Regions from separate parts of the Streptomyces sp. NPDC050161 genome, predicted to be linked through region 1. Evidence: riboswitches for the same ligand, from Rfam matches in the RefSeq annotation. Region 1 holds a riboswitch; each other region holds the start of a gene.
What was found. A riboswitch is a leader RNA that binds a small molecule or an ion and turns the genes downstream of it on or off. The one in region 1 is predicted to bind cobalamin.
Positions count from the first base shown of each region.

Region 2: another riboswitch for cobalamin. It lies ahead of ACIBK8_RS09450 (CoA-acylating methylmalonate-semialdehyde dehydrogenase); the one in region 1 lies ahead of ACIBK8_RS27320 (HoxN/HupN/NixA family nickel/cobalt transporter).
Region 3: another riboswitch for cobalamin. It lies ahead of ACIBK8_RS33975 (prenyltransferase/squalene oxidase repeat-containing protein); the one in region 1 lies ahead of ACIBK8_RS27320 (HoxN/HupN/NixA family nickel/cobalt transporter).

Region 1 covers NZ_JBITJM010000019.1:133,052-140,592, forward strand. The annotation lists gene ACIBK8_RS27300 (hypothetical protein) at 1-680, shown strand, start outside; gene ACIBK8_RS27305 (hypothetical protein) at 739-1,359, shown strand; gene ACIBK8_RS27310 (DoxX family protein) at 1,584-2,135, shown strand; gene ACIBK8_RS27315 (VOC family protein) at 2,202-2,702, shown strand; gene ACIBK8_RS27320 (HoxN/HupN/NixA family nickel/cobalt transporter) at 2,800-3,945, opposite strand; cobalamin riboswitch at 3,943-4,161, opposite strand; gene ACIBK8_RS27325 (alpha/beta fold hydrolase) at 4,255-5,103, opposite strand; gene ACIBK8_RS27330 (nucleoside/nucleotide kinase family protein) at 5,286-5,948, opposite strand; gene ACIBK8_RS27335 (methyltransferase) at 6,008-7,171, opposite strand.
Region 2 covers NZ_JBITJM010000004.1:367,379-374,919, reverse strand. The annotation lists gene ACIBK8_RS09470 (enoyl-CoA hydratase) at 127-918, opposite strand; gene mmsB (3-hydroxyisobutyrate dehydrogenase) at 915-1,841, opposite strand; gene ACIBK8_RS09460 (enoyl-CoA hydratase/isomerase family protein) at 1,838-2,920, opposite strand; gene ACIBK8_RS09455 (acyl-CoA dehydrogenase family protein) at 2,917-4,071, opposite strand; gene ACIBK8_RS09450 (CoA-acylating methylmalonate-semialdehyde dehydrogenase) at 4,068-5,567, opposite strand; cobalamin riboswitch at 5,766-5,941, opposite strand; gene ACIBK8_RS09445 (APC family permease) at 6,024-7,541, opposite strand, start outside.
Region 3 covers NZ_JBITJM010000035.1:23,658-31,198, reverse strand. The annotation lists gene ACIBK8_RS33995 (TetR family transcriptional regulator) at 1-221, shown strand, start outside; gene ACIBK8_RS33990 (ferredoxin) at 411-644, opposite strand; gene ACIBK8_RS33985 (aldehyde dehydrogenase) at 644-2,095, opposite strand; gene ACIBK8_RS33980 (MBL fold metallo-hydrolase) at 2,355-3,461, shown strand; cobalamin riboswitch at 3,526-3,693, shown strand; gene ACIBK8_RS33975 (prenyltransferase/squalene oxidase repeat-containing protein) at 3,872-5,140, shown strand; gene ACIBK8_RS33970 (SCO2322 family protein) at 5,140-5,808, shown strand; gene ACIBK8_RS33965 (CbiQ family ECF transporter T component) at 5,805-6,968, shown strand; gene ACIBK8_RS33960 (ABC transporter ATP-binding protein) at 6,965-7,541, shown strand, end outside.

The DNA.
Region 1 (7,541 bases):
ACCCGGAGAAGAGTGACCACCCCACGCCGCAAGGAACCGGTGGCGGCGGTTCCGGGGGCGGCGGTGGTGGCACCGGTGGCGGTGGTGGCGGCACCGGTGGTGGCGGAGGTGGCGGCGGTACCGGCGGCGGTGGCGGGCCCGCTCCCGCCGAGGGGCACGGCGACGGCAAGTGGAAGACGGAAGGCAACTGGGACGCCTGGTCGCCGGGCAAGCACCACACGACCACCGGCGCCGGTGTCCAGGACAGGCCCGACACGTCGGGGCTCCCGGCGGAGCGCAAGGACATCATCGACCGCGCCCTGGAGCGGGTGGAACACCGGATCGGCTACAGCCAGTCGGCGACCACCAACGGGTACCGGGACGACTGCTCGGGCTTCGTCTCCGCCGCCTGGGGCCTGAAGCCGCCGGGTCTGAACACCTACGGCCTGATGGGTGGCGACACCGCCCACCAGATCACCAAGGACGACCTCAAGCCGGGTGACGCCCTGGTCGCGGGCGACCACACCGTCCTCTTCGGCGGCTGGGCCGACTCCTCGCACACCAAGTACATCGCCCTGGAGGACAACGGCTCCCAGGGCACCGTCTCGCACGTCATCCCTTACCCGTACTACTCGGGCGACGCCGCGTCGGAGAAGGCGGGCGGTCACCCGTACCTGCCCTACCGCCGCAACGGTCTCTGAGCGATCCCGCGTTCCGGCGCACACCGGCGGGCCCGCGGGTGTGCGCCGGCGCCGTCCGATGTCCGTATCGCCCCCGTCGAAGATGAGAGAGAACGCCGACATGCTCACCCGCCGCCTGCTCGCCGCAGCCGCCCTGGCCGCCGCGCTGGCCACGCTCACCTCCTGCAAGAGCGACGACGCGACCGCGACCGCATCGCCCGGGGCATCCGCGTCGTCCGCCGCATCGGAGCCCGCCGCGTCGTCCGACCCGTCCAAGGCGTCCGGCCCGTCCGCTTCGGCGCCGGAATCGGGGGACAAGCCGGTCGACCCCGAGCCCTCGTTCGACTGCACGCCACGGAAGATCCCGGCGGGCCACCGAATGGTGCAGGTCACGGCTGCCTCGTCCGGTGGCGCGCTGTCCGTGCGGGAGGCGGAGTTCGCGTGCGACCCCAACGGCGGGGGGTATGCGGGGACCGGCAAGGCGGCCCACTACCGGCTCGCGGCGGGCGCCACGGTCGAGCTGAACACCGGCGCGACCACGTACCGGACGGTGCCCACCACCGAACTGGCCGGCCACTTGACCGCCTGCCTGAAGCACCGGCCCGTCGAGCCGCCGCTCTCCTGCGCGGGCAACATCTACGAACTCACCGTGAGCGGATCCGGCGATGTCTCGCACGTCCGGGAGGTCTGGCACGCGTGAGGTGTGGGCCCGCCGGGGCCCGGGGTGCAGGGCCGTGGACTCGTCCGTGTGACGGGAGTCCACGGCCCTGCTGCTGCTTTCGGGGCATGGGCGGACCCTGGAAGTAGGGGCAGGACGGCCCCGTGGCTCGTATCCGTGGTTGTTCGTGGCGGAGGCGCTGTGTATGGTCGAAAGCAATGACTTGAAGTTTCAAGTAACTCCCGATCCGGAAAGAGCGGCTTTCGATGACCACCCCCCTCGGCTCCGTCCCGACCGCGCGCACCGGCGCTTCGGCGCTGCCCGCCCCGTCCCCGCACGGCTACGACGTCGGCCTGCTCCTGCTGCGGCTCGCGGTCGGGCTCACGATGGCCGCGCACGGTTCGCAGAAACTCTTCGGCTGGTTCGACGGCCCGGGTCTTGACGGCACCGGGCAGTTCTTCACCGCGAGCGGCTACCCGGCGGGCCACGCCATGGCGGTGGTGGCCGGGCTGACCGAGACGCTGGGCGGGCTCGGGCTGGTCCTCGGGCTCCTCACCCCGCTCGCGGCAGCCGCGCTGGTCGGCACGATGATCAACGCGCTGGCCGTCAAGTGGGGCGGCGGCTTCTTCGCCCCCAAGGGCGTCGAGTACGAACTGCTGCTGGCCGCCGGCGCGGCTGCCCTCGCCCTGACCGGCCCCGGCCGGTACGCCGTCGACCGCCTGCTGCCGGTCCTGAAGTCGCACCGCCTGCTGTACGGCGTTGCCGCGCTGGTGCTGGCCGTGGTCGTCGCCGGAATCATGCTGCTGGTCCGCGACTAGCGGCGGCTGCCGGCCCTGGGCCGGTGTCCGTACGTGGCGGGAAACCGGGAGGAGAAGGAGGGGCCGATGTCTGTACGTCGCCTCAATCATGCGGTGCTCTACGTCCGCGAGTTGGCCAGGTCCGTGGCGTTCTACGGGGAGACCCTGGGGCTCACGACGGCCGACGAGGTGCCGGGCCGCGCGGCCTTCCTGGCCGCGCCCGGCTCGCTCAACGATCACGATCTCGGCCTCTTCGCGGTGGGCGCCGAGGCGCCGGGTCCTGAGGTCGGACGGGTGGGGCTCTACCACCTGGCCTGGGAGGTCGGCACCCTGGGCGATCTGGTCGCGGCGGAGGAACGGCTTGCCGCCCGCGGCGCGCTGGTCGGCTCCAGCGATCACCTCGTGTCCAAGTCGCTGTACGCCAAGGACCCGGACGGCAACGAGTTCGAGGTGATGTGGCGGGTGCCCCGCGAGGACTGGCCTGGCCCCGACGAGCCGGACCGGCTGCGCCCGCTCGACCTCGCCGCGGCGCTCCGTCGCTGGGGCCCGGACCGGGAAACGGGCGCGGCGGCGGGCACCGCCACCTGAGATACGCGTACGGGGGCGGGGTGCGGCACGACTGCCGACGGTGCCGGGGCTGCCGACCGGGCCTCGCGGGACGGGGCCGCGGCCGGCAGCTGACTCGTCAGGTCCGAGTCGCCGCGCGGTCCGCCCAGCGCTTTTCGACGCCGGAGAGCCGCCAGTACGCCAGCGCCGCCGCCCAGACGACCACGAACAGGCCGACGATGATGAAGCCGACGTTGTCCAGGTCGAGGCCGGAGATCCAGCCGGTGACGCCGTCGGTGAGGCCGAGCTTGTCGTGCAGGACGGTCACCAGCTCGATGGTGCCGATGAAGAAGGCCACGGCGATCGAGAGGCCGGTGATGGTGAGGTTGTAGTAGACCTTGCGCACCGGATTGGCGAACGCCCACTGGTAGGCGAAGTTCATGAACGTGCCGTCGAGGGTGTCGAACAGGCTCATTCCGGCGGCGAACAGCAGCGGCAGGCACAGGATGGCGTACCAGGGCAGACCGGCCGCGGCGCCGCTGCCCGCCATCACCATCAGCGTCACCTCGGTCGCGGTGTCGAACCCGAGGCCGAAGAGGAAGCCCAGCGGGAACATCTGGCCGGGCCGGGAGATGGACCGGGTGAACCGTCCCAGGAAGCGGTTCATGAACCCGCGGGAATCCAGCCGCGCTGCCAGCTCCGCCTCGTCGAACCTGCCCTCGCGCATACCGCGGAAGACCCGCCAGATACCGGCGAGCGCGATGAGGTTGAGCGCGGCGATGAGGTAGAGGAAGCTGCCGGACACGGTGGTGCCGACGGTGCCGAGTACCTGGTGGGCGCGCGAATCGTCGTTGAGCAGGGTGCCGGCGAGCTGGGCGCCGCCGGCCACCAGTGCCGCCATCGCGACGACGACGCTGGAGTGTCCCAGGGCGAACCAGAAGCCCACCGAGACGGGACGTTTGCCGTCGGCCATCAGCTTGCGTGTGGTGTTGTCGATCGCCGCGATGTGGTCGGCGTCGAAGGCGTGCCGCATGCCGAGGGTGTAGGCGGTGATACCGAGGCCGACGCCGAAGACCTGGCTGCCGACCGTGTAGTGGTACGGGACGACCAGGAGGAAGAGCACGCCGAAGGCGACGACGTGCAGGGCGGCTATGACGGCCATCAGCCCTGCGGTACGGACGGTGTCCTGCCGGCGCCAGCGGAACTCCGGGGCCGGGGCAGGGGTATGCGGGGGATCGGTGGACAGGGCCATACGGCGGTCACGCTCCAGCACCTCGTGGATCACTTCGTGAGATGCCGTGGCCGGTCTCCTGGCTTACGGGTGCACGCGTCCGGGCCCGGCCTTCCCGGCCGCGGGCTGCGGTCAGTGGCCCGGCACGTGCGGCGGAGCGCGCGTGCCGAAGGGGTCGGAAACTCCCGATCACAGTGGCGAGGGCCGCTCCGGGCTGGGGCCTTCGGCCCTTCACCGGTCTTCCCGAGCACCACGGCCCGGCCACTCTAACGGAGCTTCCCGGCGGCCTCCATGAGCCTGTTTGTGCTGGTTGATGGGCCTGTGAGGGTGTGTGGGGCCTCCGGTGAGGGTGGCGTGAAAGGGTCAGTACGGCAGCGAGGAGAGGAAGCCGTGCAGGGCGTGGTCGAAGGCGGCCCTGTTCTCAAGGTTGACCATGTGGCCCGCGCCGGGTATCCGGATCCGCTGGGCGCCCGGCACGGTCAGGGCGATCGTATGGGCGTTGGCGGAGATGTCCGTGCTGTCGAGGTCACCGTCGAGGACGGCGGTCGGCACCCGGATGTCGGCGAGACGGTCGGCGGCCCCGACCTCGACGGGCAGGCCGGCGCCCATCGCGTCGGCGTGCACCTCGGCGTTGGCCTGGGCCGAGGCGCGGAGCCGTTCGCGCAACGCGGCGTCCACCGCGGCCGGTTCGCGGTGCGGGCCGTCCACCCACATCCGCAGGAAGTGCTCGACGTAGCGCTCCGCGGCGTCCGGTTCGCCCATCGCGGCCACCTGTTCCTTGATGTGCGCGAGGAGGAACGGGTCGGTGAAGGGGCGACCGCTGACGCCGGGGGAGGCCAGGGCCAGGGCCGCGACCCGTTCGGGGTGGGCCAGCGCGGTGTCGAGGGCGATGCGGGCGCCGTGGGAGAGGCCGACCAGGACGGCGCGGGGCACCGCGAGCGCGTCGAGCAGGGCCCGCAGGTCGTCGTGGTTGGACCAGTCGCCGGTCACGGACGAGGAGAGGCCGTGGCCCCGGAGGTCGTAGCGGATCGCGCGCAGGCCGGAGTTGACGAGCCAGGCGAACTGCTCGTCCCACATGCGCTGGTCGAGCATGCCGCCGTGCAGCAGGACCACGGCGGGGCCCGTGCCGGCCGCCTCGTAGAACAGCTCGCCGTCGTCGACCGGCACGGTGCCGTTCTCGATGTCGGCCCATGTGCTGATTCCCTGGGTCATGCTCCCTGCCATCCTTCGTCTGAACTCATCGGGCGTATCCGCTGTGCCGGAACCGTCTGAACTGCCGGAACTGCCGCGTCCCTTCGATGCAACGTGCGGATCGCGCGCGAGGTGCCGGAATTCCTCGCCCAGTCGAAAAGAGGGGGTTCCCCCCTACAAAAGCGGGGGCCTTCCCGTACCGGTCAGGTGCCATCCGGGCGCGGGGCCGCCCCCGGCGTGAAGGTGACGACGAGGTCGGCGCGCTCCCGAGTGGCCGCCACCAGGCGGGCGTTGGCCTCGTCCGACGTCTGCACGAACCGCTCCGCGGCGGCCCGCGGCCTGCCGAACCGTTCGTGGCGGTCGACCAGCCGCCGTACCCGCTCCGTGCCGTCCAGGTCCACGTACCAGACCTCGTCGAGCAGCGCGCGGGCGCGGGCCCACGGATGTGCGTCGACGAGCAGGTAGTTGCCTTCGGTGATGACGAGCGGGAGATGCGGCGGGACGGCGATGCTGCCGGCCACGGGCTCCTCGATGCGGCGGTCGAAGGCGGGCGCGTAGACGACGGTGCCGGGGGCGGGGGAGCGCAGGCGGGCGAGCAGCGCCGCGTAGCCGTCGGGGTCGAAGGTGTCGGGCGCGCCCTTGCGGTGGGTGCGGCCGAGGCGGCGCAGTTCGGACTCGGCGAGGTGGAAGCCGTCCATGGGGACCAGCGCCGCCTGCCCGGCCAGCCGCGTCACCAGGTGGGCGGCGAGGGTGGACTTGCCGGCCCCCGGTGGCCCCGTGATGCCCAGGATGCGGCGCCGCCCGGGTGCCGCGGATGCGGCGAGCCGGCGGGCGCGGGCCAGGAGGTGCGGTGGGTCCGTGTCCATGGTTGCTCCCTCGTGCCGGTGCGGGTGCGGCGGCCCCGGTGCGGCGGGTCGGCGGGGTGTCAGTGCGTGGCCGTCAGCCGCCACAGGGAGGTGACCTCGGCGGCGCGGGCCACGTGGAGCGGGTCGGATGTGTCGCGGGCGCGCGGGTGGCGCGGGGTGACGTCGAGCCGGTCCACGACCTCCAGGCCGGCCGACGCGAAGGCGGCGGTGAGTTCGGAGCGTGGCCGCAGGCCGAGGTGTTCGGCCAGGTCGGACAGGATCAGCCAGCCCTCGCCGCCCGGTGTGAGGTGCTCCGCCAGGCCGTTCAGGAAGCCGCGCAGCATCCGGCTGCCCGGGTCGTACACGGCGTACTCGATGGGTGTGGTCGGTTTCGCCGGCACCCAGGGCGGGTTGCAGACCACCAGCGGAGCGCGGCCTTCCGGGAACAGGTCGGCCTCGACCACCGTCACCTGGCCCGCCACACCGAGCCGTTCGGTGTTCTCGCGGGCGCAGGCGAGCGCGCGCGGGTCCTGGTCGGTGGCCACCACCCGGCGCACGCCCCGGCGCGCGAGTACGGAGGCGAGGACGCCGGTGCCGGTGCCGATGTCGAAGGCCAGGTCCTGCGCGGGCAGCGGCGCGGCGGCCACGAGGTCGACGTACTCGCCGCGGGCGGGCGAGAAGACGCCGTAGTGCGGGTGGATCCGGTCACCGCCGAGCGCCGGGATCTCGACTCCCTTTTTGCGCCATTCGTACGCGCCGATCAGGCCGAGGAGTTCCCGGAGGGAGACCACGGACGCGGTGCGGTGCGGGCCGGGTTGTGCGGGGGCGTCGGCAGGCGGCGGGCCGTACGCCTGGGCGCAGGCCGCGCGGACGTCGGGGGCGCGGTGCAGCGGTACCGCGTGCGTCGCGTCGAGGGGGATCAGCAGCATGCCCAGGATGCGGGCGCGCTGGTTCTGCGCCGCGCGGTGCTGGTGGAACGCCTGCGCCGGGTCGTCGGGGAGCGTCTTGCGCGGGCGGCGGTCGATGCGGCGGGTCAGCGCCGTCAGCAGCTGCCTGGCGTTGTGGAAATCGCCGCGCCAGAGGAGTGCGGTGCCCTCGCAGGCGAGCTTGTACGCGGCGTCGGCCTTCATCCGGTCGTCCGCGATCATGATCCGGCGGGGCGGTGGCGCGCCGTTTTCGGAGCGCCAACGGGCGGAGCGGGCCTCGTCGGCCTCGGTCCATTCGACGACCGGCGGTGCATTCACCGAAATGTGCCTCGTGTCAGTGGTTCGGACCCCTGCCAGGGCGCCGCCGCTCAGCCGTGGCGCTGCGGGGCCGCCGATGGCGCCGGGCGCGCTCCCCGGGCGGCGCGGGTCGGCGCGGTCTGCGGGAGCGGTACGGCGGGGTGGTGACGGTCGACTTTACTCCGTGCGCGGGGCGGCCCCGGGCGGGCGGCCGGTGACCGGCGGGCAGCCGGGACTTTCGCCCCGTGCCGATGGCCGTACGCGCGGGGCAGGATGAAGGCAGCTGATCTTGATGTTCCGCGCGGCACGGGCCGGACCCGTCGGCCCTGCCCTGCCGTGCGGTGCATCGGCCACGGCGGCACACCGCGCCGTGGATCCCGTCGTTCGTATG
Region 2 (7,541 bases), on a different contig from region 1:
CGCCGCCTCCCCCGCGCGGCCACCGGAGTGAATGCGGCGCCCGGTGGCGGACCGTCCCGGGGTGCCCGTGCGGCCCCGGGACGGACGGTGCGACACGTCGTCCCGGGGCCGGTCACGGGCGGGGGCTCACCGGTGGGTGAACTCCGGCGGGCGCTTCTCCGTGAACGCCGTCATGCCCTCCTTCTGGTCGGCGGTCGCGAACACCGCGTGGAAGAGCCTCCGTTCGAAGCGGACGCCTTCGGTCAGTGTCGTCTCGAAGGCCCGGTCGACGGCTTCCTTGGCCATCATGGCCACCGGTGCCGACATGCCGGCCACCGTCGCGGCGACGGAAAGCGCCTCGGTGAGCAGGTCGTCGGCGGGGACGATCCGGGAGACCAGACCGGCCCGCTCCGCCTCTTCGGCGTCCATCGTCCGGCCGGTCAGGCACAGCTCCATCGCCTTGGCCTTGCCGACGGCGCGGGTCAGCCGCTGGGAGCCGCCGATGCCGGGGATCACCCCCAGCTTGATCTCGGGCTGGCCGAAGACGGCGGTGTCGGCGGCGAGCAGGATGTCGCAGAGCATCGCCAACTCGCAGCCGCCGCCCAGGGCGTAGCCTGCGACCGCGGCGACGGTCGGCGTGCGGAGCCTGCCGAGCCGGTCCCAGGCGGTGAACCAGTCGCTGAGGTACATGTCCATATAGGTCTGCGGGCGCATCTCCTTGATGTCGGCGCCCGCGGCGAACGCCTTGGGCGAGCCGGTCAGGACGAGGCAGCCGATGTCCGGATCCCGGTCGAGTGCCTCGGCCGCCTCGACCACCTCGTTCATGACCTGGAGGTTGAGCGCGTTGAGTGCCTTCGGCCGGTCGAGGGTGAGCAGCGCGGTGCGGCCCCTGCGTTCGACGCGGAGGGTCTCGTACGTGGCCGCGGTGGTGTCGGTCATGCGTCGGGTCCGTTCTCTTCGGGCTGTGCGGACGACGACCGCTGCCTGATCGTCCGGATGATGGCGGAGAAGTCGTCGGCCGCTCCCGGCCCTTCGGCGAACTCCGCGTACAACTGGGCGGCGCGCAGGCCGAGTTCGGCCTGGACGCCGCCGTCCCTGACGGCGTTGGCGGCGAGTCCGAGGTCCTTGGCCATCAGCGGGGCGGCGAATCCGGGCCGGTAGTCGTGGTTGGCGGGGCTGGCGGGGACGGGGCCGGGCACCGGGCAGTTGACGCTCAGCGCCCAGCACTGTCCTGATGCGGTGGAGGCCACGTCGAAGAGCGCCTGGTGGGACAGGCCGAGGCTCTCGCCCAGGACGAACGCCTCGCCGACCGCGATCATCGAGATGCCGAGGATCATGTTGTTGCAGATCTTCGCGGCCTGCCCGGCGCCCGCGGCGCCGCAGTGCACGGCCTTCTTCCCCATGACGGACAGCAGCGGTTCGGCCCGTGCGAACGCCTCGTCGCTGCCGCCTGCCATGAAGGTGAGGGTGCCGGCCCGCGCTCCGACCTCTCCGCCCGAGACCGGCGCGTCCAGTGCCGTGTGACCGGCATCGGCCGCCGCTGCGTGGGCGGCGCGGGCGTCGGCGACGTCGATGGTGGAGCAGTCGATGAACAGCGTGCCGGGGCGGGCTGCGGCGAGCAGTCCGCCGTCCTGGTAGACGCCGATGACGTGCCGCCCGGTGGGCAGCATGGTGAGCACCACGTCCGCCTGCGCGGCGGCCTCGGCTGCGGTCGGCGCCGCTTCCACGCCGTGTTCCACCGCGGTCGCGAGGGATGCGGGCAGCAGGTCGAACCCGAGGACGCGGTGGCCTGCCGCGGCGAGGTTGGCGGCCATCGGGCCGCCCATGTGGCCGAGCCCGATGACGGCGATGACGGTGTTCACCAGGGCACCTCCTGGGGTGCGTGCGCGGTGGTGAGGGCGAGGCCGCCGGCGTCGGATGCCGTGAAGTACCGGTCCACGTCCGCCTCGGTGACCTCTTCGACGGTGGGCGGCGACCAGCACGGGTCGCGGTCCTTGTCGATGACCTGGGCGCGGATGCCCTCGACCAGGTCGGCGGAGTGCAGCAGGGCGCAGGCGATGCGGTACTCCTGTTCCAGGACCCGTTCCAGGGGGCCGAGCGCCGGGGCCTCGCGCAGCGCGCGCAGGGTGATCTTCAGCGAGGTGGGCGACTTGGTGCGCAGGGCTGCGGCGGCCCGTCCGGCCTCGGGCTCGCCGCTGCCGAGCAGCCGGGCGTGGATCTCCTCGACGGTGTCGGCCGCGTAGCAGTGGTCGATCCAGTGCCGCGCGCCGTCGAGCACGCCGGGCGGCGGTTCGGCGACGTACCGCGGCAGGACCTCCCGTACCGGCGCGTCGGCGAGGTCCGCGCCGATGGCGGTCAGCCGGTCCGCCGGGACGAAGTGGTCGGCGAGCCCGCACCGCAGGGCGTCGGCGGCGCCGACCGGCGTGCCGGTGAGGGCGAGGTGGGTGCCAAGCCGGCCCGGTGCCAGCGCCAGCAGGTAGGTGCCGCCGACGTCGGGGACGAAGCCGATGCCGGTCTCGGGCATGGCGATCCGGGAGCGTTCGGTGACGATCCGCACGCTGCCGTGCGCGGAGATCCCGACGCCGCCGCCCATCACGATGCCGTCCATCAGGGCGACGTACGGCTTGGGGTAGCGGGCGATGCGGGCGTTGAGGCGGTATTCGTCGCGCCAGAACCCGGCGGACGCGGTGCCGCCGATGCGCGCGTCGTCGTGGATGGCGCGGATGTCGCCGCCCGCGCACAGGCCGCGGTCACCGGCGCCGCTGATCACGACGGTTTCGATCGCCGGGTCCTTCTCCCAGGTGGTGAGGGCGTCGTCGATGCGGCCGACCATGTCGTGGGTGAGGGAGTTGAGGGCCTTGGGGCGGTTGAGTACGAGGTATCCGGCGCGCCCTTGGGTGTGCAGCAGGACGGTGTCGTCCGGGTGGGTGCCGCGGGTCATCGGGCGGCCCCTGTCAGGCCGCGGGCCACGATGAGGCGCATGATCTCGTTGGTTCCTTCCAGGATTTGGTGGACGCGGAGGTCCCGGACGATCTTCTCGATGCCGTACTCGGCCAAGTAGCCGTATCCGCCGTGCAGTTGGAGGGCGCGGTCGGCGACGGCGTAGCCGGTGTCGGTGGCGAACCGCTTGGCCATCGCGCACAGTTGGGGCGCCTGTGCGTCGCCGCGGTCCAGCGCCTGCGCGGCCTGGTGCAGCAGGGCGCGGGCCGCCGACAGCTCGGTCGCCATGTCGGCGAGCCGGAACTGGAGCGCCTGCGCGTCCAGCAGTCGCGCGCCGAACGCCTCCCGGTCCGCGAGGTGGGTCAGGCTGCGGTCCAGGGCGCTCTGGGCGCCGCCGAGCGAGCAGGCCGCGATGCCGAGCCGGCCGCCGTTGAGGCCGTTCATGGCGATCCGGAAGCCGTCGCCCTCCGCGCCGAGCCTGCGGCCCGCGGGCAGCCTGACACCGTCGAGGATCACCTGGCGGGTCGGCTGGGCGTTCCAGCCCATCTTCTTCTCGTTGGGCCCGAACGACAGGCCGGGGTCGTCCCGTTCGACGAGGAAGGCGGAGATGCCGCGGGGTCCTTCGCCTCCGGTGCGGGCCATCACGAGGTAGAGGTGGGAGGCGCCGGCGCCGGAGATGAACTGTTTCACGCCGGTCAGCACATAGCCGTCGCCGTCGGGTACGGCGCGGGTGCGCAGGGCTGCGGCGTCGGAGCCCGCGCCGGGTTCTGTCAGGCAGTAGCTGGCCGGTTCGTCGAGGGAGAGGAGTCCTGGCAGTCGGCCGGCGCGCTGGGCCGCGTCACCGTAGTGGTCGATCATCCAGGCGACCATGTTGTGGATGGAGAGGTAGCCGGCGATGGAGGGGCAGCCGGTGGCCAGCGCTTCGAAGATCAGGACGCCGTCGGCGCGGGAGAGCCCGGAGCCGCCGGATTCCTCGCGGACGTAGACACCGCCGAGCCCGAGTCCGGCCGCCTTGCCGATGACGTCGAGCGGGAAGTGCTTGTCCTGGTCCCAGGCGACGGCGTGCGGGGCGAGGTGTTCCGCAGCGAAGTCCAGGGTGACCTGGTGGAGGGCGAGTTGGTCTGCGGTCAGGGAGGTCGTCACGGCGCTCATCCCATGGTCGGCAGGGTGAAGTTCGCGCTTTCCTTGACCCCTGACGGCCAGCGCGAGGTGACGGTCTTGGTGCGGGTGTAGAAGCGGATGGCGTCCGGCCCGTGCTGGTTGAGGTCGCCGAATCCGGAGCGCTTCCAGCCGCCGAAGGTGTGGTAGGCGACGGGCACCGGGATGGGGACGTTGACCCCAATCATGCCGGTCTCCACCCGGCGGGTGAAGTCCCGCGCGGTGTCGCCGTCCCTGGTGAAGATCGCGACGCCGTTGCCGTAGGGGTGCTCGGTGGGGAGCCGCAGCGCCTCCTCGTAGTCGGCGGCGCGTACGACGGACAGGACGGGTCCGAAGATCTCTTCCTGGTAGATCCGCATGGCCGGGGTGACGCGGTCGAAGAGCGAGGCACCGGCGAAGAAGCCGTTCTCGTGCCCCGGGAGGCTGAAGTCCCGCCCGTCGACGACGAGTTCGGCGCCTTCCTGGACGCCGGACGCGACGTATTCGCGGACCCGGTCGACGGCTTCCTTGCAGACCAGCGGGCCGAAGTCGGCGTCCGGGTCGTCGGATGTTCCGATGCGCAGGGAGGCGATCCGTTCCCTGAGCCGGGCGACCAGCGCGTCGGCGGTCTCCTCCCCCACCGGCACGGCGACGGAGATCGCCATGCAGCGCTCCCCCGCGGAGCCGAATCCGGCGCCTATCAGCGCCTCGACGGCCTGGTCGAGGTCCGCGTCCGGCATCACGATCAGGTGGTTCTTGGCGCCGCCGAAGCACTGGGCGCGCTTGCCCTGCGCGGCGGCAGCGGCATAGAGGTGCGCGGCGACGGGCGTGGAGCCGACGAAGCCGAGCGCCTGGACGCGCGGGTCCTGCACGAGGGTGTCCACCGCCTCCTTGCCGCCGTTGACGACGTTGAGCACGCCGGGCGGCAGGCCCGCCTCCAGGAAGAGTTCGGCGAGCCGCAGCGGTACGGACGGGTCGCGTTCGGACGGCTTGAGCACGAAGGAGTTGCCGCAGGCGATCGCCGGGGCTGCCTTCCAGAGCGGGATCATCGCGGGGAAGTTGAACGGGGTGATACCGGCGGTGACGCCGAGCGGGCGGCGCAGCGAGTGGACGTCGATACCGCTGCCCGCGTTGTCGCTGAACTCGCCCTTGAGCAGGTGCGGTATGCCGGCGGCGAACTCGACGACCTCCAGGCCGCGTTGGATGTCGCCGTGCGCGTCGGGGACGGTCTTGCCGTGCTCGGATGACAGCAGCCGGGCGAGTGAGTCCTTCTCGGCGTCGACGAGTTGGAGGAACCGCAGCAGGACGCGGGCGCGGCGCTGCGGGTTCCATTCGCCCCACGTCTGCTGGGCCCGTGCCGCGTCGGCGATGGCCGCCTCGGTCTCGGCGCGGTCGGCCAGCGGCGTCCTCGCCTGTACGCGGCCGGTGTTGGGGTCGTACACGTCGGCGTGGGCGCCCGAGGTTCCCGGGAGGTGCTTGCCGCCGATGAAGTGGGTCAGTTCACGGACCATGGATGCCTGCTCTCGTCAGGTGAGATCCGGGGATGGCGCAGCGCGGTCCGGCGGCGGGCGCGGGTGGGCGCGCCGCCGGAACAGCTGGAACGCAGGGGCGAAGAACCGTCACCGGGCGGGGAGTGCCGCCGGGTGCGCCGGATCACCAGGGTCGTGGGTACGCACCGGTGCCATGCGTGTCTGCTCCATCCTCGTGGACAACACGGAACACCCCGCGGCCGGTATCCTGACTCCCGGATCAGCGCCCGTCCTCGTGCCTTCCCGACATCTGGCTCGTCAGTGGCGTGTCCTGCGAGGACGAACTCCCCGGTCACAGTGGCGGGACCGCGCCGGATTCACACCGGCTTCCCTGCACCGCGGGCTTGTCCATGAACATATAGTTGGACGTCCTAGTAAGTCCACCCCCCTTGGTGATCTCGGCGGCCCGCACCCCTCTTTCCGGACGGCCACCGTCCCTCAACTCCGCAGCCGCAACCGGCAGATCCCCGCGTTCGTGCCACGGCGTACGGCACGGGCGACCACCGCGCCGCGCTGGTTGTGCAGCAGCCGCTGCCACGGCCGCGCCGGTTCGGTCTCGGGGATCAGGACGGTGATCCGGGCGGTGGGGTGGGCGGCCCCCAGGTCCCTGACGTAAGCGGCGATGGGGCGTCCCAGGTCCCGGCGGTCGGAGTACAGCCGCAGCAGCGGTACACCGGGGCTCCAGCGCGCCCAGTCCGCCTCCAGCGCCGCGGCCACCGCCCGGTCGTCGGCGTCGGTGTGGGCGACCGTCACGGCGTGGACCTCGTCACCCATCGAGACGGCTGCGGACAGCGCGTCACGGGTGAGGCGGGTCAGCGAGGAGACCGGTACGACCACCAACGAGCGCTCCCGGCACGGGAGTCCGGGAGTTTCGCCGACGCCGATCCGCTCGCCGATCCGGTCGTAGGCGCGGCGGACCAGCAGGAAGACCGCCACCAGGGCGGGCAGGGCGAGGACGATCAGCCAGGCGCCGTCGGGGAGTTTGGTGGCGGTGACGACGACGGCGCTGACGCCGGTGAGCAGGGCGCCGAACCCGTTCAGCGCCGCCTTGCCCGCCCACCGCGGGCCGCGCACCCGCTGCCAGTGGCGGACCATGCCCGCCTGGGCGAGGGTGAAGCCGACGAACACACCGATCGCGAAGAGCGGTACGAGGGTGCGGGTGTCGCCGCCGGACAGCACCAGCAGCCCCGCGGCAACCAGCGCCAGGGCCAGTACGCCGTGCCGGTGCACCTGCCGGTCCGCGCGCAGGCCGAAGACGTGCGGCAGGTAGTGGTCACGCGCGAGCAGCTTCAGCAGCACCGGCAGCCCGCCGAAGGACGTGTTCGCGGACAGCGCGAGCAGCGCGGTGGTCGCGAACTGCACGATGTAGAAGGCGGTGTGGTGCCCCAGCGACGCGTCCGCGAGCTGCGCGAGCACGGTGACACCCTCGGCCGGCTGGAGCGAGAAGCGGGAGATCAGCACCGACAGGCCGATCAGCATGACACCCAGCAACGCCCCGAGCGCGGCCTCGGCCCGGCGGGCCCGGCGGGCGGCCGGCGCGCGGAAGGACGGCACGGCGTTGGCGATGGCCTCGACCCCGGTCAGCGCCGAACAGCCGGAGGCGAACGCCTTCAGCAGGAGCAGGGCACCGACCGACGCCGCGTCGCCGGTGAGCACCGGCGCATGACCCGCGGCCGACTCCATGCTCACCGGGTGGCTGCGGAACAGGCCGACGACGATCAGCACCAGGATCGAGCCGACGAAGACGACGGTGGGCAGGACGAAGGCACGCGCCGAGTCGGCGATCCCGCGCAGGTTCAGCGCGGTGATGACCGCGAGCACGGCCAGGCACAGCCACTGGCGGTCGTCGTACAGGGCGGGAAAGGCGGAGGTCAGGGCCGCGACACCGGCGGTGACGGCCACCGCGGCGTTGAGCACGTAGTCGAGGACGAGCGAGGCGGCGGCCACCAGCCCTGC
Region 3 (7,541 bases), on a different contig from region 1:
GGGTCATCGAGCACACCTGGCACTCGGCCCTGATCACCTGGCTGTCGGGCCGGGCATCGATCGCCCAGGTGAAGATCGACATCGAGACGGTCTGCCGGCTGATCGACCTGACGGCGGCGGGGGCCGCGGATACGGCTTCGGAGGCGACCGGGAAGGCGCCCGCGGCGACGGAGACCGCTCCGAAATCGGCTGCGGCGGCATCGCGGGGCAGGAAGCGTTAACGGAGCGGGGCGTGTCAGCGGCGCAGGACGTGTAACGGAGCAGGGTGCGCCGACGGCAGAGGAAGCGTCAGCGGCAGAGGAAGCGTTAACTCCGCCTCCGCCTCGGGTAGTTGGCCCGCAAGGGGCCCACCCGCCCCCTACGGGACCACTCCCCCCACCCCCTACGGACCCACCCCTCCCGCCCCCCGCTCACTCCTCCGGCGGAAACACCACTTCCCCGCTGTCGGCCAGGGTCAGGGTGATCGCCTCGACGGGGCAGCTCTCGGCCGCCGCCAGGACGTTCTCGGCGGCGTCCGCCTCCGGTGCCACGGGGTGCGACTGCCGGGCCGAGTCCAGCCGGAAGCCGTCCGGCGCCGCCCCCGCGCACATCCCGGACCCGATGCACACGCCCCGGTCCACCTCCACCCGCCAGCGGTCCGCCATCACGCACCCGCCGGCAGGTGGATCATCTTGTGCTCCAGGTACGCGTCGAAGCCCTCGGGGCCGAACTCCCGGCCGATACCGGAGTTCTTGTAGCCGCCGAAAGGCCCGAGCATGTCGATGCTGAAGGTGTTCACCGAGTACGTGCCGGTGCGCACCTGCCGTGCGATGTCGATGCCGCGTTCGGTGTCGGCGGTCCACACCGAGCCGGACAGGCCGTATTCGGAGTCGTTGGCGATGCGGACCGCCTGCGCCTCGTCCTCGTACGGCAGCAGGCAGATGACCGGGCCGAAGATCTCCTCGCGGGCGATCCGCATGGAGTTGCCGACGTCGCCGAAGAGCGTCGGCTCGACGTACCAGCCTGTCGGCTGTCCGGCCGGTTTGCCGCCGCCCGCAAGGACTTTGGCGCCTTCCTGCTGTCCGAGTGCGATGTAGTCGAGGGAGCGCTGCTGCTGGCGGCGGGCGACCAGCGGGCCGAGTTCGGTGGCCGGGTCCAGCGGGTCGCCGATGGTCAGCGCGTCGGCGGCGGCGGCGAACCGTTCGGCGATCTCGTCGTAGCGGGAGCGCGGTGCGAGGATCCGCGTCTGGGCCACGCACGCCTGGCCGTTGATCATCCAGGCGAACGGCACGATGCCGGCGACGGCCGCGTCCAGGTCGGCGTCCGGGAGGATGACGGCGGCGGATTTGCCGCCCAGTTCCAGCGTGACGCGGCTGAGGTTGCGGGCGGCGACCTCCATGACGCGGCGCCCGGCGGCGACCGATCCGGTGAACGACACCTTGTCGACGCCGGGGTGCCCGACGAGGTACTCGCTGACCTCGCGGTCGGCGGGCAGGATCGACAGCACGCCGTCGGGCAGCCCCGCTTCGGTGGCGATCTCGGCGAGCAGGTACGCGTCGAGCGGCGTTTCGGGCGAGACCTTGAGGATCACCGAGCAGCCGGCCAGCAGGGCGGGCGCGAGTTTGGCCGCCGCGGTGAACTGCGGGACGTTCCAGGGGACCACGGCGGCGACCACTCCCGCCGGCTCCCGGCGGATCAGCAGCGGCCCGAGTATGCCGTCGCGGCGTTCCTCGAAGGGGTGGTCGGCGGCGACCTTCAGGGCGGCGTCCCAGACCAGCATCGCGGCGAGCGACTGCACCATGATCCCGGACGTGAGGGGGGTGCCGTTCTCGGCGCTGATGACCTTGGCGATCTCCTCGCTGCGGACCGCGAAGGCGTCCTTGATCCGGGTGATCACCGCGATCCGTTCGTCGAGCGGGGCGTTCGCCCAGACCCCGGAGTCGAAGGAGGTGCGGGCCGCGGTCACCGCGCGGTCGACGTCGGCCCGCGAGGCGTGCGGGACGCGGCCGATGACCTGTTCGGTGTGGGGTGAGACCACCTCGATCGTGTCGCGTCCTGCCGGATCGACCAGCTCACCACCGATGTAGAGCTTTCCGTACTCGACGAGGTCGCTCATCGCTGCCGCCTCCCGCGGATGGGCCGCCTTGGCCGCCTTGGCCGACCGGAACTGCTGCTCCCGCCGGTTCCTGACGCTGCATCAGAAACTGATACCACCTCCCCCGGGAGGAGTCCACGGCGAGGGCCGAATCCCTCCGCGCCGCCCGTAACGGCCGTTCCACGGTCACCAACTCCGGCCCGGCAGAAGGCCACTTCACGCCGCACTGAAACCGGTTCTAGTTATAGTGGGCCGCCTGGCTGCGCCGAAAGGGGACCGGATGACGCAGGTGACCGACCACAGGGGCGGCGTGTGGAGCATCGCCGTCCCCATCCCCGACAACCCGCTCGGGCACACCCTCGTCCACCTCCTGGAGACCGACCGCGGCCCGGTACTCGTCGACACCGGCTGGGACGACCCGGACTCCTGGGACACCCTCGTCGCCGGCGTCGCGGCCTGCGGCTTCGCCGTCCCCGACCTGCACGGCGTCCTGATCACCCACCACCACCCCGACCACCACGGCCTCTCCGCCGCCGTACGGGAGGCGTCCGGCGCCTGGATCGCGATGCACGAGGCGGACACGGACGTGGTCCGCCGCACCCGCGAGGCCGAACCGGGCCGCTGGCTCGACTACCTGACCGCGAAGCTCACCGCGTCCGGCGCCCCCGACGACCACCTGGCGCCGCTGCGCGCGGCCCGCGCCAGGAAGTCCGGCACCCGCGCGCTGCCCGGCCGCAGCCCCGCGCTGCCCGACCGCCCGATCGCCCCCGGCGAGCTGCTCGACCTGCCGGGCCGCAGGCTGCGCGCCCTGTGGACACCGGGCCACACGCCGGGCCACGTCTGCCTGCACCTGGAGGAGGCCCACCCGGGGCAGGCCGCCCCTGGCGCGCCGCAGGGCCCGGCGGACGGCTTCGGGCGGCTGTTCTCCGGCGACCACCTGCTGCCCGGCATCACCCCGCACATCGGCCTGTACGAGGAGCCGGACGACGCGACGGGCACCGGCAATCCCCCTGGCTCCCGGCGCCCCTCCAACTGGGCAGACCCCCTCGGCGACTACCTCGCCTCCCTGGAGCGGGTCGCCCGCCTCGCGCCCGCCGAGGTGCTGCCCGCCCATCAGTACGCGTTCACCGACGCCGCGGGCCGCGCCAGGGAGCTGATCGCGCACCACGAGGAACGGCTCGACGGGATCCACGCCCTGCTCGGCGAACCGCTGACCCTCTGGCAGCTGGCGGTGGCCATGGAGTGGAACCGGCCCTGGGAGCAGATCCCGCACGGCTCCCGGAACATCGCGGTGTCCGAGGCCGAGGCACATCTGCGCCGTCTGGTGAAGCTCGGGCGGGCCGAGCAGCTGCCGGGCGCCGACCCGGTGCGGTTTCGCGCGATGTGACCGGGGCGGCGGCCCGCGGGCCCGGTCCCGGCGGGCCGCCGCTGGCCCTGCCGTGGCGACCGCCCGCTAAAGTGTGCGGATAACTTCATCCGTGCCCGATCGGGGGAAGCCGGTGGAAATCCGGCGCTGACCCGCAACCGTCAGGGCGGGCCCGTCCCGCGCGCCGCAAGCACGCGCGCGCCGCACGGAGCCCGTACGAGCCGGAGCACCCGGTGGGGCACACCAAGGCTCCCGCCACCGGATCCGCCGCCCGCGGCCGGCCGGTGCGCGGCACCGTCGAGGTATACGGAGCTGAGCCCGGTGCCACCGCGTACGGTCACCACGGCCGCCGACGCGGCGGCCGGCCGAGCGTGGCTGCGTAGGGCGTGCCCGACCACCACCGCTGCGAACCGACCGAGAGGCACCGACCGATGGCCCCCATGGCCCCCTCCTTCGCCGTCCTGGCGCGCCGTGTGGCCGCCGCGCTGGCGGCTGCCGCCGTGCTGGGCACCGCCGCCCCGGCCGCGTTCGCCGACTCGCCGCCGCCCGCCCCGAAGAAGCTGCCCGCGGGCCTGTACGGCTCCGGGGACGCGCAGTACGACGGGGTGTGGCGGCAGTCGCTCGCGCTGCTTGCCCAGCACACGGTGGGGGTGCGTCCTGCCGCGTCCGCCGTGGACTGGCTGGCGGGGCAGCAGTGCGCGGACGGCGCCTTCGCCGCGTTCCGCGCGGACCCGGCGAAGGCGTGTGACGCCAAGACGATGCGGGACACCAACCAGACGGCGGCTGCCGTGCAGGCGCTGGCCGCGCTCGGCGGGCACGACGAGGCCGTGCACAAGGCGGTGGGCTGGCTGAAGTCGGTGCAGAACGACGACGGCGGCTGGCCTTCGACGGCCGGTTCGCCGAGCGACGCCAACTCCACGTCCGTGGTGATCGGCGCGCTGACCGCGGCCGGTGAGCGTCCCGAGTCGGTGACGAAGGGCGGCAGGTCTCCGTACGAGGGGCTGCTCACCTTCCGGCTCGGCTGTGACGTGAAGGAGGGCGAGCGGGGCGCGTTCACCTTCCAGCTCAAGGGCGCGGCGGCGAACGCGGACGCGTCGGCGGCCGCGGCGACCGGCGCCCTGGGCAAGGGCTTCGTCGTCGGCCCGGCGGGCAAGGACGCCGGCGCACCTGCGGCGCCGTCCTGCGAGGACGGCGGGAAGGCCGGTGCGGCGGACCGTGAGGAGGCCGCGGAAGGCGCGGACGCCTACCTCGTGGCGCAGCTCGGCAAGAACGGGCAGCACCTGCCGTCCGCGATGCCGGGGGCGGAGAAGCAGCCCGACGTGGGCAACACCGCCGACGCGGTGGTGGCGCTGGCCGCCGGCGGGCACCGCGCGGCGGCCCGCGAACCGCTGGCGTGGCTGGAGAAGAACGGCGCGCCGTGGGCGAAGACGGGCGGCCCTGCGGCGTACGCGCAGCTGGTGTTCGCCGCGCACGCGACCGGCGCCGACCCGCGGGACTTCGGCGGCAAGGACCTGGTCGCGGGGCTCAACGCGACGGGCCCGAAGCCGGCCGGTGACGGGCAGTCCGTGTCGCCCGCCAAGGATCCGAAGGACACCGGGTCGGACGGCGGCTTCAACGTGTGGTGGGTGATCGTGATCGGTCTCGCCGTGGGTGCCGGTATCGGCTTCCTGATCAGCGGCCGACGGAAGCGCGGGCTGTGATGCGGCGTACGCGCCTCGCCTGTGCCCTGCTGCTCGCGGCGGCCGTGACCGGTCTGGGCGCGGGCCCCGCCCAGGCGCAGGAGTACCGCTACTGGTCTTTCTGGGACGGTGACGGCGGGTCCTGGGCGTACGCCACGCAGGGCCCGGCCACGATGCGTCCGGCCGACGGCGCCGTCACCGGTTTCCGCTTCACCGTCAGCACGGACTCGGCCGCCGCGGGCAAGCCACGTCCCGCGGCCGGTTTCAAGGCGCTGTGTGCCGGTACGCCGGCGAAGGACGGCACGAAGCGGGTCGGGGTCGTCATCGATTTCGGTACGGCGGCGGATGCGCCGAAGGGCGAGCAGCCGCCGAAGCCGCGCGAGGAGTGTGCCCGGGTGCCCGATGACGCGTCGGCGGGTGACGCGCTGGCGGCGGTGGCCACGTCTCTCCGGTACGACGCGCACGGGCTGCTGTGCGGCGTCGCTGACTATCCGAAGGCGGGGTGCGCGGAGCAGGTGAGCGGGTCGGGTGCGTCGGCCGGTGCGTCGCCGTCGTCGGGGAAGCCGGCTGCGGGCGCGGACGGGGGCGGGGACGGCGGTGGTCCTTCCGCCGGGCTGCTCGGCGGGATCGGCGTCGTCGTCGTGCTGGGTGTGGCCGCCGGGTGGCAGGCACGCCGCCGGCGCGGATGAGCGCCCCGCAGGCGACCCGCAGCACGGCCCTGCACGCGGGCGCGTGGTGGCTGTGGGCGCTCGGTCTTGCGACCGCCGCGTCCCGCACCACCAATCCGCTGCTGCTGTGCCTGCTGGTCGGCGTCGCGGGTTACGTCGTCGCGGTGCGCCGTACGGATGCGCCCTGGGCCCGTTCCTACGGGGCGTTCGTGAAGCTGGGGCTGCTGGTGCTCGGTATCCGGCTGGTCTTCGCCTTCCTGCTCGGTTCGCCGATTCCGGGGACGCACACGCTGGTGACGCTGCCCGAACTGCCGCTGCCCGACTGGGCGAAGGGGGTGCGCATCGGTGGCCGGGTCACCGCCGAGGGCATGGTCTTCGCGCTGTACGACGGTCTGAAGCTGGCCACGCTGCTCATCTGCGTCGGCGCGGCCAATGCGCTGGCGAATCCGGCGCGGCTGCTGAAGTCGCTGCCCGGCGCGCTGTACGAGGCGGGGGTCGCGGTGGTCGTCGCGATGACCTTCGCGCCGAATCTGGTCGCCGATGTGCAGCGGCTGCGGGCCGCCCGCCGGCTGCGCGGCCGTCCCGACCGCGGGGTCGCGGCGCTCCTCCAGGTGGGCCTGCCGGTGCTGGAGGGCGCGCTGGAGCGGTCGGTCGCGCTGGCCGCGGCGATGGACGCGCGTGGCTACGGCCGCACCGCTCATGTGCCGCGCGCGGTACGGCACACCACCACCGTCCTGACCCTGGGCGGGCTGCTCGGGGTCTGCGTGGGGACGTACGGGCTGCTGGCCGACGCGGGTGCGGGTCTCGGGCTGCCGCTGCTACTCGTGGGGCTCGCCGCGGCGCTGGCCGGGTTGTGGCTGGGCGGGCGCCGTACGGTGCGCACCCGTTACCGGCCGGAGCGGTGGGGGGTGCGCGCCTGGCTGGTGTCCGGTTCCGGGATCGCCGTCGCCGCCTTGCTGATCGCGGCGAACGGTTATGCGCCCGGCGCGCTGCACCCGTCGGCGGTCCCGCTGACCGCGCCGCAACTGCCGCTGTGGCCCGCCCTGTCCGTGCTGGTGGGGCTGCTGCCCGCGTGGGTGGCGCCGCTGCCTGCCGTGCCGGGCGGCGGGGCGGGGTCCTGCGGGGCGGGGGCGTCGGTGTCCGGCCGGAGTGGCCGGCGGAAGAAGGAGTCTGCGCAGTGATCCGGTTCGAGCAGGTCTCGGTCAGCTACGACGGTGCGGCGCAGCCCGCGCTGCGTGGTGTCGATCTGACCGTGCCCGAGGGCGAGTTGTGTCTTCTCGTCGGCCCTTCGGGGGTCGGCAAGTCGACGCTGCTGAACGCGGTCTGCGGGCTCGTGCCGCACTTCACCGGGGGCACCCTCAGCGGCCGGGTGACCGTCGCGGGGCGTGATACGCGTACCCATGCGCCGCGTGAACTGGCCGATGTCGTCGGCACGGTGGGCCAGGATCCGCTGGCGCATTTCGTCACCGACACCGTGGAGGACGAACTCGCCTACGGGATGGAGTCGCTGGGTCTCGCCCCTGATGTGATGCGCCGCCGTGTCGAGGAGACGCTGGATCTGCTGGGTCTTGCCGGTCTCCGTGACCGTGCGCTGCCCACGTTGTCGGGTGGGCAGCAGCAGCGGGTGGCGATCGGCTCGGTGCTGACCGCGCACCCGCGGGTGCTGGTCCTGGACGAGCCGACGTCGGCGCTCGATCCGGCGGCGGCCGAGGAGGTGCTGGCCGTCCTTCAGCGGCTGGTGCACGATCTGGGTA